2 regions of the Streptomyces sp. NPDC050703 genome follow, and region 1 is predicted to be linked to the other one. Evidence: riboswitches for the same ligand, from Rfam matches in the RefSeq annotation. Region 1 holds a riboswitch; the other holds the start of a gene.

Region 1 (7,302 bases):
CCACCCGGCGTCGAGCCCCTGGAGCCCGGCGACCGCCCGCAGCAGCGTCGACTTGCCGCTGCCACTGGGGCCGAGTACGCACACGATCTCGTGCTCGGCGACCTCCAGGTCGACGGCGTCGAGCGCGGCCCGCGCCCCGAAGCGGACCGTCGCCTCCCGCAGGCTCAGCAGGGGCGTCGTCATCAGAACTCTCCCGTGGTGCGGTCGGCCCGAAGGCGTTCGAGAAGCAGCAGGGACACCGCGCACACCACCATGAGGATCGTGGAGAGTGCCATCGCCTGCCCGTAGTTGAGGTCACCGGCACGGCCGAGCAGCCGCGCCACGGCGACGGGCAGCGTCGGGTTGTCGGGCCGCGCGATGAACACCGTCGCCCCGAACTCGCCGAGCGACACCGCGAAGGCGAACCCCGCGGCGATCAGCAGCGCGCGCCGCACCATGGGCAGGTCGACCTCCCGCCACACCCGCAGCGGAGAGGCGCCGAGCACGGCCGCCGCCTCGCGCAGCCGTCCGTCCACCGCGCGCAGGACGGGCAGCATGGTGCGTACGACGAACGGCACGCCCACCAGCGCCTGGGCGAGCGGCACCAGTATCCAGCTGGCCCGCAGGTCGAGCGGCGGTTCGTCGAGCGTGATCAGGAACCCGAAGCCGACGGTCACCGCCGAGACGCCGAGCGGCAGCATGAGCAGCGCGTCGAACCCGCGTACGAGACGGCCGGCACGCCGGGTGAGTGCGGCGGCGGCGAGTCCCCCGATGACCACGGCGATGGCCGTGGCCACGAGCGCGTACTGGAGCGAGTTCCCGATCGCCTCGATCGGCGGTACGAGGAAGGCGCCGCCGTCCGCCGAGGTCAGCTCGCGGTAGTAGGCGAGCCCGAAGCCGTCGGGCCCGGCGAGGGAACGCTGGATCAGCACCCCGAGCGGCAGCAGGATCAGCACCGCGACCGTGGCCATGACCAGGCCGAGCAGCGTCCACTGGCCCGCCCCGCGCGGGCGGCGCGCGACGGTGGCGGCGTCCACGAGCTTCAGCGCGCTCTCGCGCCGCCGCACCGTCCACGCGTGGACGCCGAGGATCAGCCCGACCGCCGCGAACTGCACGAGGGTCAGGACGGCGGCCGTGGGGAGATCGAGCAGTTGTGCGGTCTGCCGGTAGATCTCCACCTCCAGCGTCGAGTACGCGGGCCCGCCGAGGATCTGCACGACGCCGAAGGAGGTGAAGGTGAAGAGGAAGACCATCAGCGCCGCCGCCGCGACGGCGGGCCCGAGGGCGGGCAGCGTCACCGTCCGCCAGGCGGTCGCGCGTGAGGCGCCGAGCATCCGCGCGGCCTCCTCCTGCCGCGGGTCGAGCTGGGACCAGAGCCCGCCGACGGTGCGGACGACGACCGCGTAGTTGAAGAAGACGTGCGCGAGGAGGATCGCCCACACGGTGGTGTCGAGCCGCACGCCCCACAGCTCGTCGAAGAGCCCGCCCCGCCCGATCAGCGCGAGGAACGCCGTCCCGACGACCACCGTGGGCAGCACGAACGGCACGGTGACGACGGCCCGCAGCACCTGCTTGCCGGGGAAGTCGAAGCGCGCGAACACATACGCGCCGGGGAGCGCGATCAGCAGCGTGAGCGCGGTCGACGCGAGCGCCTGCCAGGTGGTGAACCACAGCACGTGCCGGATGTCGGACTGCCCGAGCACCTCCGCGATCCGCCCGAACCGCCAGACACCGTCGATGTGCAGCCCGCGCGCGACGATCGCGGTGACCGGGTAGGCGAAGAAGAGCGCGAAGAACGCGACGGGCAGGGCCATCAGGCCGAGCCGCGCCGCGCTCCCCCTGCGCGCCTGCGCGCGGGACCGTGACGTGGCCGCCGCCGTGCCTTCGGTTACTTCAGTACGAGCGAGGTCCACGACTTGATCCACGGCTCGCGGTTGTCGGCGATCTTCTTCGGGTCCATGGTCTGCGGCGCGTCGACCGTCACGCCGTGCTCCGTGAAGAGCGCGGGCAGCTTCGTGCCCTTGACCACCGGATTCACGAACATCTGCAACGGCATGTCCTCCTGGAACTCCTTGCCCGCGAGGAAGTCGAGGAGCGCCTTGCCGCCCTTGGGGTTGCCCGCGTTGCCGAGCAGGCCCGCGTACTCGACCTGGCGGAAGCAGGTGCCGGTGGCGACGCCGGTCGGCGCCTCCTCGGGCTGCGGCTTCGCGTAGAGCACCTCGACGGGCGGGGAGGAGGCGTAGGAGACGACGAGCGGCCGGTCGCCCTTGGCCTTCTTGCCGCCGGCGGACCCGGAGAACTCCTCGTTGTAGGCCTGCTCCCAGCCGTCGACGACCTTGACGCCGTTGGCCTTGAGCTTCTTCCAGTAGCCTTCCCACCCCTTGTCGCCGTACTGCGCGGCGGTGCCGAGCAGGAAGCCGAGGCCGGGCGAGGACGTCGAGGCGTTCTCGGTGACCAGGAGGTTCCTGTAGGCGGGCTTGACCAGGTCGTCGAAGGACTTCGGCGGCGCCAGCTTCTTGTCGGCGAAGTACTTCTTGTCGTAGTTGACGCAGATGTCGCCGCTGTCGACGGGCGTCACCCGGTGCTTGCCCCCGTCGACCCGGTACCGCGCGTCGATGCCGTCGGCGCCCTTGACCTCGTACGGCTGGAAGAGGCCGTTGTCGAGCGCCCGGGACAGGAGGGTGTTGTCGACGCCGAAGAAGACGTCGCCCTGGGGGTTGTCCTTGGAGAGGATCGCCTTGTTCACGGCGGCACCCGCGTCGCCGTCCTTGAGGACGGTGACGCGATAGCCGGAGCGCTTCTCGAAGTCCTTCAGTACGTCCTTGGAGACGTTGAAGGAGTCGTGCGTGACGAGCGTGACCTTCTTGGAGTCGGCCTTGCCGGAACCGCTGTCGGAGCCGCACGCGGAGAGCGTGCAGAGCCCCAGCCCCACGGCGACGGCGGTGACCACGACGTTCCTGGTGATGCCGCTGTTGCTGCTGCTAAGGCGGCTACTGCTGGTGGTGCTCACTGAAAGGTCCTCCTGGGGGTCCAGGAAGAGACGCGGCCCTGCCCGCGGGCCGGTGGCACGCGGGCAGGGCGCTACAGCTTGAGTAATGCCCGAACTTCCTACCCAGAATGACCTGGGCGAGGTTCAGAGGGTCTGCGGCCCACCTGTCCGAGGTGCCGCACTCTCAGCGCTGTGGCGCTCCCCTGTCGGAATATGCAGATGTGTGTACGGACCCGTACGACCGCCAGACTACCTCTCGGCGGCGGCGAGCTGACCGCACGCCCCGTCGATCTCCTGGCCCCGGGTGTCCCGGATCGTCACCGGCACACCATGGGCGGCGATGGCCTCCACGAACGCCTTCTCGTCCTCGGGCCGCGAGGCCGTCCACTTGGAGCCCGGCGTCGGGTTCAGCGGGATGAGGTTCACGTGCACCGGCTTGCCCCTGAGCAGCCGGCCGAGACGGTCACCGCGCCACGCCTGGTCGTTGATGTCGCGGATGAGCGCGTACTCGATGGAGAGGCGGCGGCCCGACTTGGCCGCGTACTCCCAGCCGGCGTCGAGCACCTCGCGCACCTGCCAGCGCGTGTTGACCGGCACGAGGGTGTCGCGCAGCTCGTCGTCCGGGGCGTGCAGCGAGATGGCGAGGCGGCACTTGAAGCCCTCGTCGGAGAACCGGTGGATCGCGGGCACGAGGCCCACCGTCGACACCGTGATGCCGCGCTGCGACAGACCGAGGCCGTCCGGCTCCGGGTCAGTGAGGCGGCGGATGGCGCCGGTCACGCGGTTGTAGTTGGCCAGCGGCTCGCCCATGCCCATGAAGACGATGTTGGACAGCCGCGCGGGGCCGCCGGGGATCTCGCCGTCCCGCAGGGCGCGCATGCCGTCCACGATCTGGTGCACGATCTCGCCCGTCGACAGGTTCCGGTCGAGGCCGGCCTGTCCGGTGGCGCAGAACGGGCAGTTCATGCCGCAGCCGGCCTGGGAGCTGATGCACATGGTCACCCGGTCCGGGTACCGCATGAGCACCGACTCCACCAGCGTCCCGTCGAAGAGCCGCCAGAGCGTCTTGCGGGTGGTGTCGTCGTCGCAGCTGATGTGCCGCACGACGGACATCAGGTCGGGCAGCAGCGCTTCCCGGAGCTTCTCGCGCGCACCGGCGGGGATGTCCGTCCACTCGGCGGGGTCGTGGGCGTACCGCGCGAAGTAGTGCTGCGAGAGCTGCTTGGCGCGGAACGGCTTCTCGCCGGTGGCGGCGACGGCTTCCTTGCGCTCGGCGGGCGTGAGGTCGGCGAGATGTCGCGGCGGCTTCTTGGCACCGCGGGGCGCGACGAAAGTGAGTTCTCCGGGCTTAGGCATGGTCCTTCCAGTGTCGCAGACATGCGACGAGGGGCCCGCCGCCCTGTGGACAACGGACCCCTTCGCACGTTTGCGCAGGTCAGACAGTTACGACATCAGCCCGACCCCACGAAGACCACCAGCAGCAGCCAGACCACCGGTGCCGTCGGGAGGAGGGAGTCGAGGCGGTCCATGATGCCGCCGTGGCCCGGCAGCAGCGTGCCCATGTCCTTGATCCCGAGGTCCCGCTTGATCATCGACTCGCCGAGGTCGCCCAGCGTCGCGCTCGCCGCGACCGCGAGGCCGATCAGCAGCCCCTGCCACCACGCCCCGCCGTCGATCAGGAACTCCATGCACAGCGCCCCCGCGGCCATCGCGAACGTGACCGCTCCGACCAGGCCCTCGCGGGTCTTGCCGGGGCTGATGCGGGGCGCGAGCTTGTGCTTGCCGAAGCGCCAGCCGATCGCGTACGCCCCGGTGTCGCTGACCACGGTCAGGAGCAGGAACGTGAGCACCCGCTGCGGGCCGTCGTCCGCCGTGAGCATCAGCGCCACGAACGTCGCGAGGAAAGGGACGTAGAACGCGGCGAACACGCCCGCCGTGACGTCCTTGAGGTAGCCCTCGGGGGGCTCGATCATGCGCCAGACGAGCACCGCGAGCGCGGTGAGCGACATCGCCACCCACGCGCCCTCGGTGCCCCGGACGTACCCGGCGACGACCATCGCGGCGCCGCCCACCGCGAGCGGCACCAGCGGCGCCTTGATGCCCTTGCGCTCCTGGAGCCGCGAGGTGAGCTCCCAGAGGCCGACGACGACGGCGACCACTATGACGCCGATGAAGACGGCCTTCACCACGAACAGCGACGCGACGATCACCGCGCCGAGCCCCACGCCGACTCCTATGGCCGCCCCGAGGTCGCGGCCCGCGCTCTTCTTCTGCGGGGGCTGCGGAGCCGCCGGGACGGGCTGCGGTGCGCTGGGCATGGGCTCCTGCGGAGGCTCGGGACGGAACGGGAGGCCGCCCGTCCGAGTGGCGCCCCGGTCGTCGTCCCGGACGGAGCCGCTCACGGGAACGTCGGGCACGATGGGCATGGGCCGCGTCTCGGACGGAAGCAGCGCGTCCTGCGCATCGTACGCGGGACCTGCCGGGGGCGCGCCCTGACCGGGTCCCTGGCCGGGCGTCCCCCAGTACGCGGTTCCGGGCGGCGCCCCCCAGGAAGAGTCGTTCACGGATCGGTTTCCTAGTTTTCGGGGTTCCTCGGGGTTCCTCGGACCAGAGCCTCAGACCTCAAGCAGCTCGGCTTCCTTGTGCTTGAGCAGCTCGTCCACCTGAGCGACGTACTTCGCGGTGGTGTCGTCGAGCTCCTTCTCGGCGCGGCGCCCCTCGTCCTCGCCGACGTCGCCGTCCTTGATCGCCTTGTCGAAGGCCTCCTTGGCCTTGCGGCGGATCGACCGGATCGAGATCTTGGAGTCCTCGGCCTTGGTCTTGGCGACCTTGATGAACTCCTTGCGGCGGTCCTGGGTGAGCTCGGGGAACGTCACCCGGATGATGCTGCCGTCGTTGCTCGGGTTGACGCCGAGGTCGGAGTCGCGGATCGCCTGTTCGATGTTGCGCAGCGCGCTCTTGTCGAACGGGGTCACCACGGCCATCCGCGGCTCGGGCACCGAGAACGAGGCCAGCTGGTTGATCGGCGTCAGCGCGCCGTAGTAGTCGGCCACGATCTTGTTGAACATCGCCGGGTGCGCACGGCCGGTGCGGATCGCGGCGAAGTCCTCCTTGGCGACCACGACAGCCTTCTCCATCTTCTCCTCGGCCTCGAGGAGGGTCTCTTCGATCACCACTTGCTCCTGCGTGTCTTGAGTAGGCCCGGCCGGCACGGGGCGGCCGGCTGCGTCGCGTGTCTTTCCTGCACGGTGTCCGACCGGCAGGGCTTTGTCCATCCCCTCAAGGGGCGTCTGCGTGACGTTCCTTGAGGCTGGTCCAGGTCCCTGGGGTCAGGCTCGGCTTCCCTGATCGCCCACGAGTGTGCCGATCTTCTCACCCTTGACGGCCCGGGCGATATTGCCCGCGGAGAGCAGCTCGAAGACCAGGATGGGCAGCTTGTTGTCCCGGCACAGCGTGATCGCGGTCATGTCGGCGACCTTGAGGTCGCGGGTGATGACCTCGCCGTAGCCGAGCGCGTCGAACTTCACCGCGTCGGGGTTGGACTTCGGGTCGGAGTCGTAGACGCCGTCCACGCCGTTCTTGCCCATGAGCAGCGCCTCGGCGTCGATCTCCAGGGCGCGCTGGGCGGCGGTGGTGTCGGTGGAGAAGTACGGCATGCCCATGCCCGCGCCGAAGATGACCACACGGCCCTTCTCCAGGTGGCGCACGGCGCGCAGCGGGATGTACGGCTCCGCGACCTGCCCCATGGTGATGGCGGTCTGGACGCGGCAGTCGATGCCCTCCTTCTCCAGGAAGTCCTGGAGGGCGAGGCAGTTCATGACCGTGCCGAGCATGCCCATGTAGTCGGAGCGGGCGCGGTCCATGCCGCGCTGCTGCAGTTCGGCGCCGCGGAAGAAGTTGCCGCCGCCGATGACGACGGCGATCTGGGCTCCGTCGCGGACCACGGCCGCGATCTCCCGGGCGATGGCGTGCACCACGTCGGGGTCGACCCCGAGGCCGCCACCACCGGCGAACGCCTCACCGGAGAGCTTCAGCAGAAAGCGTCCGGCTACTTTGCCGTCGTCGTCACTCTTGGAGTCGGCCTTGGTGGTCATGGTGATCTCGCTTCTCTTACTTGACACACATGCGAAGAAGGCCACTGCCGGCGGGGTGTCGTTCGCATCCCATGCTCGGCAGTGGCCTCCTCGTCAGATCCTGCGGTCCTGCGTCGCGTCCGAGTATCCCCTGTGCGGAGATCCTCGCGCGCGGGCGACCGCTGTCGACCCTAGCGGGGTCTACCGTCGATCGCGGTACGGACTCAGATGCCGACCTTGATGCGCGAGAAGCGCTTCAGG
Region 2 (7,302 bases), on a different contig from region 1:
CGGGCGCCCCTGGCCGGGCCCCCGGTCACCGTGCCGCCTTCTTCAGCGGGATCGACGGGTCCTCGACCAGCGCCGGGTCCAGGGGAAGCGCCGACTCGATGAGCTTGCGGCCCTGCGCCAGGTCCCTCGGGCGGCCCACCGCGAGGACCGCCGCCAGCGCGCCGTCCCTGAGCCAGCAGACCGACCAGGCCACGCCGGCCGGGTCACCGCGCCGGACCAGTTCGTCGCTCTCCGCGTGGTGGCCCGCGTACTGCACGAAGCGGCCGAACTGCTCCGACCAGAAGTACGGCACCGGGTCGTACGCGACGGGGGCGTCCCCGAGGATGTTCGCCGCCACCGTGCGCGGGCCCTGCAGGGCGTTGTCCCAGTGGTGGACCAGCAGGCGCTCGCCGTACCTGCCCGAGGGGAACGAGGAGCAGTCGCCGACCGCGTAGACGTCGGCCGCGGATGAGCGCAGGTGGTCGTCGGCGACGACCTCGCCGTGGGCGCCGAGCTCGATGCCGGAGCCGGCCAGCCAGCGCGTCGCGGGCCGCGCCCCGATGCCGACGACGACGGCGCCCGCGGGCAGCCGGGTGCCGTCGGACAGGAGTACGGCGCCCGGCTCGACGCGCTCCACGCGCGCGTGGGTGCGCAGCTCGGCCCCCGACTGCGCGTACCAGGCGGCCATGGGGGCCGCGACCTCGGCGGGCAGCGCTCCCGCGAGCGGGCGGCCGGCGGCCTCCACCACGGTGACGGAGCAGCCCGCCTCCCGCGCGGCCGTGGCGAACTCCGCGCCGATCCAGCCCGCCCCCACGACCACGACGTCGCGCTGCTCGGCGAGGACGGGGCGGAGCCGCTCGGCGTCGTCCAGGGTGCGCAGGAGGTGCACTCCGGGGGCGCCCTCCGTGCCCGGCAGCCGGACCGGTTCGGCGCCGGAGGCGAGGACCAGCACGTCGTACGGGACGGGGCCCGCCGCGGTGTCCAGTTCGCGCTCGCCGGTGCGCACCCCGGTGACCTCGACGCCGAGGCGCAGCCCGATGCCGAGGGCCTCGAAGTCGATGTCGAAGGCGGAGCCCTCCGCCTTGCCGAGCAGGACCGCCTTGGACAGCGGCGGCCTGTCGTACGGCTGGTGCGGCTCGGCCCCGACGAGGGTGACCGGGCCCGTGTGCCCCTGTTCCCGCAGGGCCACGGCGGTCTGCACGCCGGCCATTCCCGCCCCGACGATGACGACGTGCCGCTCTGCCTGCCTCCGCTGCTCACTCACCCGATCACTGTAGGACGCCGGGCAAGACCGCCTTCAGGGGCGGGCGGGGAGATCTCTGACACACCGTCACCGCCCGTGCGGGGGCGGCTCCCCTACTGCCGCGCCGGGCGACGGGCTAGGGTGGCCGGTGCAGAGCACTCGCGGGAGCCCGGGCGGACCGGGCTGAGAGGGAGGCTGGACGGCCTCCGACCGTACGAACCTGATCCGGGTCATGCCGGCGAAGGGAGGGGCTGGACGCCCATGCATCCACCTGTACCACCCGAGGGAGCACCGCGCCCCGCGGACGTTCTCGTCGTGGGCGGCGGCATCATCGGCCTGGTCACGGCCTGGCGGGCCGCGCAGCGCGGGCTCGCCGTCACGGTCGTCGACCCCGAGCCGGGCGGCGGCGCGGCGCAGGTCGCCGCCGGCATGCTGGCCGCCGTCACCGAGCTGCACCACGGCGAGCAGGCGCTGCTCGGCCTCAATCTGGCGTCCGCGCGCCGCTACCCCGACTTCGCCGCCGAGCTGACCGAGGCGAGCGGCCGTGACCTCGGCTACCGCACCTGCGGCACGCTGGCCGTCGCCCTGGACTCCGACGACCGCGCGCACCTGCGGGAGCTGCACGCCCTGCAGAGCCGGTCGGGCCTGGAGTCGGAGTGGCTGAGCGGCCGTGAGTGCCGGCGCCTTGAGCCGATGCTGGCGCCCGGCGTGCGGGGCGGGCTGCGGGTCGACGGTGACCACCAGATCGACCCCAGGAGGCTCACCGCGGCCCTGCTGACCGCCTGCGGGCGGGCGGGCGTGGTCTTCACGCCGCTCTGGGCCGAGCGCCTCGACGTGGCGGGCGACCGGGCCCGCGGGGTGGTCCTCGCGGACGGCACCACGCTGCACGCGGGCCAGACGGTCCTCGCGGCGGGCAGCCTCAGCGGGCGCCTCGCGGGCGTGCCCGAGGCCGTGCTGCCGCCGGTGCGGCCGGTGAAGGGGCAGGTGCTCCGCCTGACGGTGCCGAAGCCGTACGCGCCGTTCCTGAGCCGCACGGTGCGCGCGGTGGTGCGCGGCAGCCACGTCTACCTCGTACCGCGCGAGAACGGCGAGCTGGTCGTCGGCGCCACCAGCGAGGAGCTGGGCTGGGACACCACGGTCACCGCGGGCGGCGTGTACGAGCTGCTGCGGGACGCCCACGAGCTGGTGCCCGGCATCACCGAACTGCCGCTCACCGAGACCCGCGCGGGTCTGCGCCCCGGCTCCCCCGACAACGCGCCGATGCTCGGCCCGACGCGCCTGCCGGGGCTCCAGCTGGCCACCGGGCACTACCGCAACGGCGTCCTCCTGACGCCGGTCACCGGTGACGTCATGGCGCAGGCCCTGACCACCGGTGAGCTGCCCGATGAGGCGCGGCCCTTCACCCCGCGCCGCTTCGCCGAGCCCTCCGCGCCCTCTCCCGTCATCCCCACGCAGTCGTTTACGGAGCAACCCGCATGAGTACGCCGTTCGCCGTTTCCGTCAACGGGGAGGTGCGCGACGTGGCGTCGGGCACCACCCTCGACGCGCTCGTCGCCACCCTCACCAGCGCGCACTCCGGTGTCGCCGCCGCCCTCAACGAAACCGTCGTCCCGCGCGCGCGGTGGTCGAGCACGGCGCTCGCCGAAGGTGACCGCGTCGAAGTCCTCACCGCCGTCCAGGGAGGCTGACCATGGCCGACGACCCCTTCGTCATCGGCGGGCTCACGCTCTCCTCCCGTCTGATCATGGGCACGGGCGGGGCGCCGAGCCTCGATGTCCTGGAGCGCTCCCTCGTCGCCTCGGGCACGGAGCTGACCACCGTCGCGATGCGCCGCCTCGACCCGGGCGTGCAGGGCTCCGTGCTCTCCGTGCTCGACCGGCTCGGCATCCGCGTCCTGCCGAACACGGCGGGCTGCTTCACCGCGGGCGAGGCCGTGCTGACCGCGCGCCTGGCCCGTGAGGCGCTCGGCACGGACCTGGTGAAGCTGGAGGTGATCGCGGACGAGCGGACGCTGCTGCCCGACCCCATCGAGCTCCTGGACGCCGCGGAGACACTCGTCGACGACGGCTTCACCGTCCTGCCGTACACGAACGACGACCCCGTGCTCGCGCGCAGGCTCCAGGACGTGGGGTGCGCGGCCATCATGCCGCTCGGCTCCCCGATCGGCTCCGGGCTCGGCATCCGCAACCCGCACAACTTCCAGCTCATCGTCGAGCACGCGCGCGTGCCGGTGATCCTCGACGCGGGCGCGGGCACCGCGTCCGACGCGACGCTCGCCATGGAGCTGGGGTGCGCGGGTGTGATGCTCGCCTCGGCGGTGACGCGGGCGCAGGAGCCCGTCCTGATGGCGGAGGCCATGCGGCACGGCGTCGAGGCGGGGCGCCTCGCGTACCGGGCCGGGCGGATTCCGCGGCGGCACTTCGCGGAGGCGTCGTCGCCCGCGGAGGGCATGGCCAGGCTCGATCCGGAGCGGCCCGCGTTCTAGCCCCGGCAGTGGGCCTTCGCTGTCACAGCTCGGCTGCAGTCAAGGCGTGAGGGCGCCCGCCAGGGACGGGGTGTCGGCGGTGGCTCGTAGACTCCCCTGCGTGGACACGACCCTTCAGGACCCGCTCGTCGGGCAGCTGCTCGACAGCCGTTACCGCATCGACGGCCGTATCGCGGTCGGCGGGATGGCCACGGTCTACCGGGCCGTGGACACCCGCCTCGACCGTGTGCTCGCGCTCAAGGTGATGCACCCCGCGCTGGCGGCCGACGCCTCCTTCGTGGAGCGCTTCATCCGTGAGGCCAAGTCGGTCGCCCGCCTCTCCCATCCGAACGTGGTGGGCGTCTTCGACCAGGGCACGGACGGTGCGTACGTCTATCTGGCGATGGAGTACGTCGCGGGCTGCACCCTGCGGGACGTCCTGCGCGAGCGCGGCGCGCTCCAGCCGCGGGCCGCCCTCGACATCCTGGAGCCGGTGCTCGCCGCGCTCGGCTCCGCGCACCGGGCCGGGTTCGTGCACCGCGACATGAAGCCGGAGAACGTGCTCATAGGGGACGACGGCCGGGTCAAGGTCGCCGACTTCGGTCTCGTCCGCGCGGTGGACACCGTCACGAACACCACCGGCACGGTCCTCGGCACCGTCTCGTACATGGCGCCCGAGCAGATCGAGCAAGGCACGGCCGACACGCGCGTGGACGTGTACGCGTGCGGCGTCCTGCTCTACGAGATGCTCACCGGCGCCAAGCCGCACTCCGGGGACACCCCGGCCCAGGTGCTCTACCAGCACCTCAACGAAGACGTGCCGCCCCCGTCGGCGGCCGTGCCCGGCCTCCCGGCCGAGCTGGACGAGCTGGTCGCCGCCGCGACCGCCCGCACCCCGGACGTGCGCCCGGACGACGCGGTGGCGCTCCTCGCCCGGCTCAGGCAGGCGCGCGCCGGCCTCAGTGAGCAGCAGCTCGACGCGGTGCCGCCGCAGGCCCACGCGACCGGCCACGACAACGCCGAGGACCGTACCAGCGTGATCCCGCGCGCGGCGCGTTCCGTGCGGCTTCCGCTGCCGGCCGACGCCGACGAGGCGTACCCGCAGGCCCCGCTGAACCGCACCAGCGTCCTCGCCGCGCCGCCGGCCGAGCCGCCGGTGCCCGCGCGGGCCTCGCGTCCGCGGTTCGACCCGCGGCGCCGCACGGTCGCGGTGGTGGCCGCCGTCCTGCTGGTCCTCGGCCTCGGGGCGGGGATCTGGTACATCAACTCCGGGCAGTTCACCGAGGTCCCGCCGCTGCTGACGAAGACCGAGGCGCAGGCGAAGCAGCGCCTGGAGGAGGCCGGTCTCGACGTGAAGGGCGTCGAGCGCGAGTTCAGTGACACGGACAAGCGCGGCACGGTCATGGCCACGGACCCCGGGGCGGGCGAGCGCATCCGGCAGAACGGCAAGGTGACGCTGACCGTCTCGCGGGGCCCGGAGACGGTGAAGGTGCCGGACGTCAAGGACCTGCCGCTGGCCAGGGCCAGGCAGGAGCTGAAGAACGCGGGGCTCGCGCCGGGCATGGTCAAGAAGGTCTTCAGCGACGAGATCGAGAAGGGCTCCGTGGTGGGCACGGACCCGCGGGCCGGCTTCACCCGCAAGGCGGACTCCGCCGTCGCCCTCATCGTCAGCAAGGGCGAGGAGATCAAGGTCCCGGACGTGACGGGGTCCTCCCTCGACGACGCCAGGGAGGACCTGGCGGAGGACGGGCTCAAGGTCAGGATCGCGCCGGCCCGGGTGCACTCCTCCGACGTGGACAAGGGCGGGGTCGTCAAGCAGTCGCCCGCTCCGGACGCGTCGCGCGCCGAGGGCGACACGGTGACGCTGACGCTCTCCAAGGGGCCGGAGATGATCGAGGTCCCCGACGTGACCGGCATGAAGGTCGGCGAGGCCACGGAGGAGCTGGAGGGGGCGGGCTTCGAGGTGGACGAGGACCGGGGGCTGCTCGGTTTCTTCGGGGACACGGTGAAGGAGCAGTCGGTGGACGGTGGTGACGAGGCGCCCAAGGGGGCGTCCATCACGATCACCATCCGGTGAGGTTGCCGGCCTCTGGCCCGGCGGTTCCCTCTCGCCTGCGGCGGGCTCCCCGTCCCGGCCCGGGGGTGGGCGGCACTCGTCCGGTCTGCGGGTCGTGGGGGCTTGTCGCGCAGTTCCCCGCGCCCCTGACGGCAGCCCTCGCGCGCCGCGTCAGGCGGCTCGGCCCCTTCCGCGTCCCCCGCGGGGCTGCACGCCCCTGACGGCAACCGTCGCGCGCCGCGTCAGGCGGCTCGGCCCCTTCCGCGTCCCCTGCGGGGCTTCACGTGTCATTCCCGCCCACCAGTCAGTCGTGGCTTGTCGCGCAGTTCCCCGCGCCCCTGACGGCAGCCCTCGCGCGCCGCATCAGGCAGCTCGGCCCCTTACGCGTCCCCTGCGGGGCTGTACGCCCCTGACGGCAGCCCTCGCGCGCCGCATCAGGCAGCTCGGCCCCTCTCGCGTCCCCTGCGGGGCCTCGCGCGCCGCGTCAGGCGGCTCGGTCGCTTTCGCTGTCCCGGGGGCGTTGGTGCAGGTCGTGTGGTTCTCGGCGCTCTGTGGGCATGTCACCCTTGACTGTGTGAGCAGTGACAAGTCTTCCCGTGCCGTGTCCCGCAACCCCGTCGGGGGGCATGTCCCCGTGGCCGGCGGGCTGGCCTCCGTCGGGCTCGCCTACGCCCGTGGGATCGGCGCGGAGGCCGTCCAGGTGTTCGTCGCCAATCCGCGCGGCTGGGCGACGCCGGTCGGCAACCCCCAGCAGGACGAGGCGTTCCGCGAGGCCTGTGCCGCCGAGGGCGTCCCCGCGTACGTCCACGCGCCCTATCTGATCAACTTCGGCTCGCACACCGAGGCGACCGTGGAGAAGTCCGTGGACTCCCTGCGCCACTCGCTGCGCCGGGCCCGCGCCATCGGGGCGCTCGGCGTGGTCGTGCACACCGGGTCCGCGACCGGCGGCAGGGACCGCGCCGTCGCCCTGGCGCAGGTGCGCGAGCGCATGCTGCCGCTGCTCGACGAGCTGACGCACGACGACGACCCGTTCCTGCTCCTGGAGTCGACCGCGGGCCAGGGCGCCTCGCTCTGCTCCCGCACCTGGGACTTCGGCCCGTACTTCGAGGCGCTCGACGCCCACCCGAAGCTGGGCGTCTGCCTGGACACGTGCCACATCTTCGCCGCGGGCCACGACCTGGCGGGGCCGGGCGGCATGAAGCAGACCCTCGACCTCCTCGTGGACACGGTCGGCGAGGGCCGCCTGAAGCTCGTGCACGCCAACGACTCCAAGGACGTCGCGGGCGCCCACAAGGACCGTCACGAGAACATCGGCACCGGCCACATCGGCGAGGAGCCCTTCCGCGAGCTGATGCTCCACCCCGCCACGGAAGGCGTGCCCCTGGTCATCGAGACGCCCGGCGGCAAGGAAGGGCACGCGGCGGACGTGGCGCGGCTCCAGGGGCTCAGGGCTCCGTAGGGACCGCGGCGGCTCAGAGTTCGGGGCCGTCCCCGGGCTCCTCCTGGTAGGAGTAGCGCTGCTCGCGCCAGGGGTCGCCGACGTTGTGGTAGCCGCGCTCC

What was found. Region 1 has a riboswitch for thiamine pyrophosphate ahead of AB0I16_RS24245 (thiamine ABC transporter substrate-binding protein). Riboswitches for the same ligand answer to the same signal wherever they lie in the genome.
Region 2: linked by a shared signal. The riboswitch ahead of thiO (glycine oxidase ThiO) and the one ahead of AB0I16_RS24245 (thiamine ABC transporter substrate-binding protein) in region 1 are both predicted to bind thiamine pyrophosphate.

What each region holds. Positions count from the first base shown of each region.
Region 1 covers NZ_JBFAHX010000028.1:45,684-52,985, reverse strand. Annotated here, with positions in the region: gene AB0I16_RS24255 (ABC transporter ATP-binding protein) at 1-183, opposite strand, end outside; gene AB0I16_RS24250 (iron ABC transporter permease) at 183-1,793, opposite strand; gene AB0I16_RS24245 (thiamine ABC transporter substrate-binding protein) at 1,868-2,944, opposite strand; TPP riboswitch at 3,067-3,183, opposite strand; gene rlmN (23S rRNA (adenine(2503)-C(2))-methyltransferase RlmN) at 3,218-4,324, opposite strand; gene AB0I16_RS24235 (phosphatidate cytidylyltransferase) at 4,420-5,532, opposite strand; gene frr (ribosome recycling factor) at 5,584-6,141, opposite strand; gene pyrH (UMP kinase) at 6,298-7,062, opposite strand; gene tsf (translation elongation factor Ts) at 7,266-7,302, opposite strand, start outside.
Region 2 covers NZ_JBFAHX010000001.1:312,676-319,977, forward strand. Annotated here, with positions in the region: gene AB0I16_RS01455 (FAD-dependent oxidoreductase) at 26-1,243, opposite strand; TPP riboswitch at 1,374-1,486, shown strand; gene thiO (glycine oxidase ThiO) at 1,484-2,701, shown strand; gene thiS (sulfur carrier protein ThiS) at 2,698-2,910, shown strand; gene AB0I16_RS01470 (thiazole synthase) at 2,913-3,707, shown strand; gene pknB (Stk1 family PASTA domain-containing Ser/Thr kinase) at 3,808-5,763, shown strand; gene AB0I16_RS01480 (deoxyribonuclease IV) at 6,317-7,201, shown strand; gene AB0I16_RS01485 (sulfite oxidase-like oxidoreductase) at 7,215-7,302, opposite strand, start outside.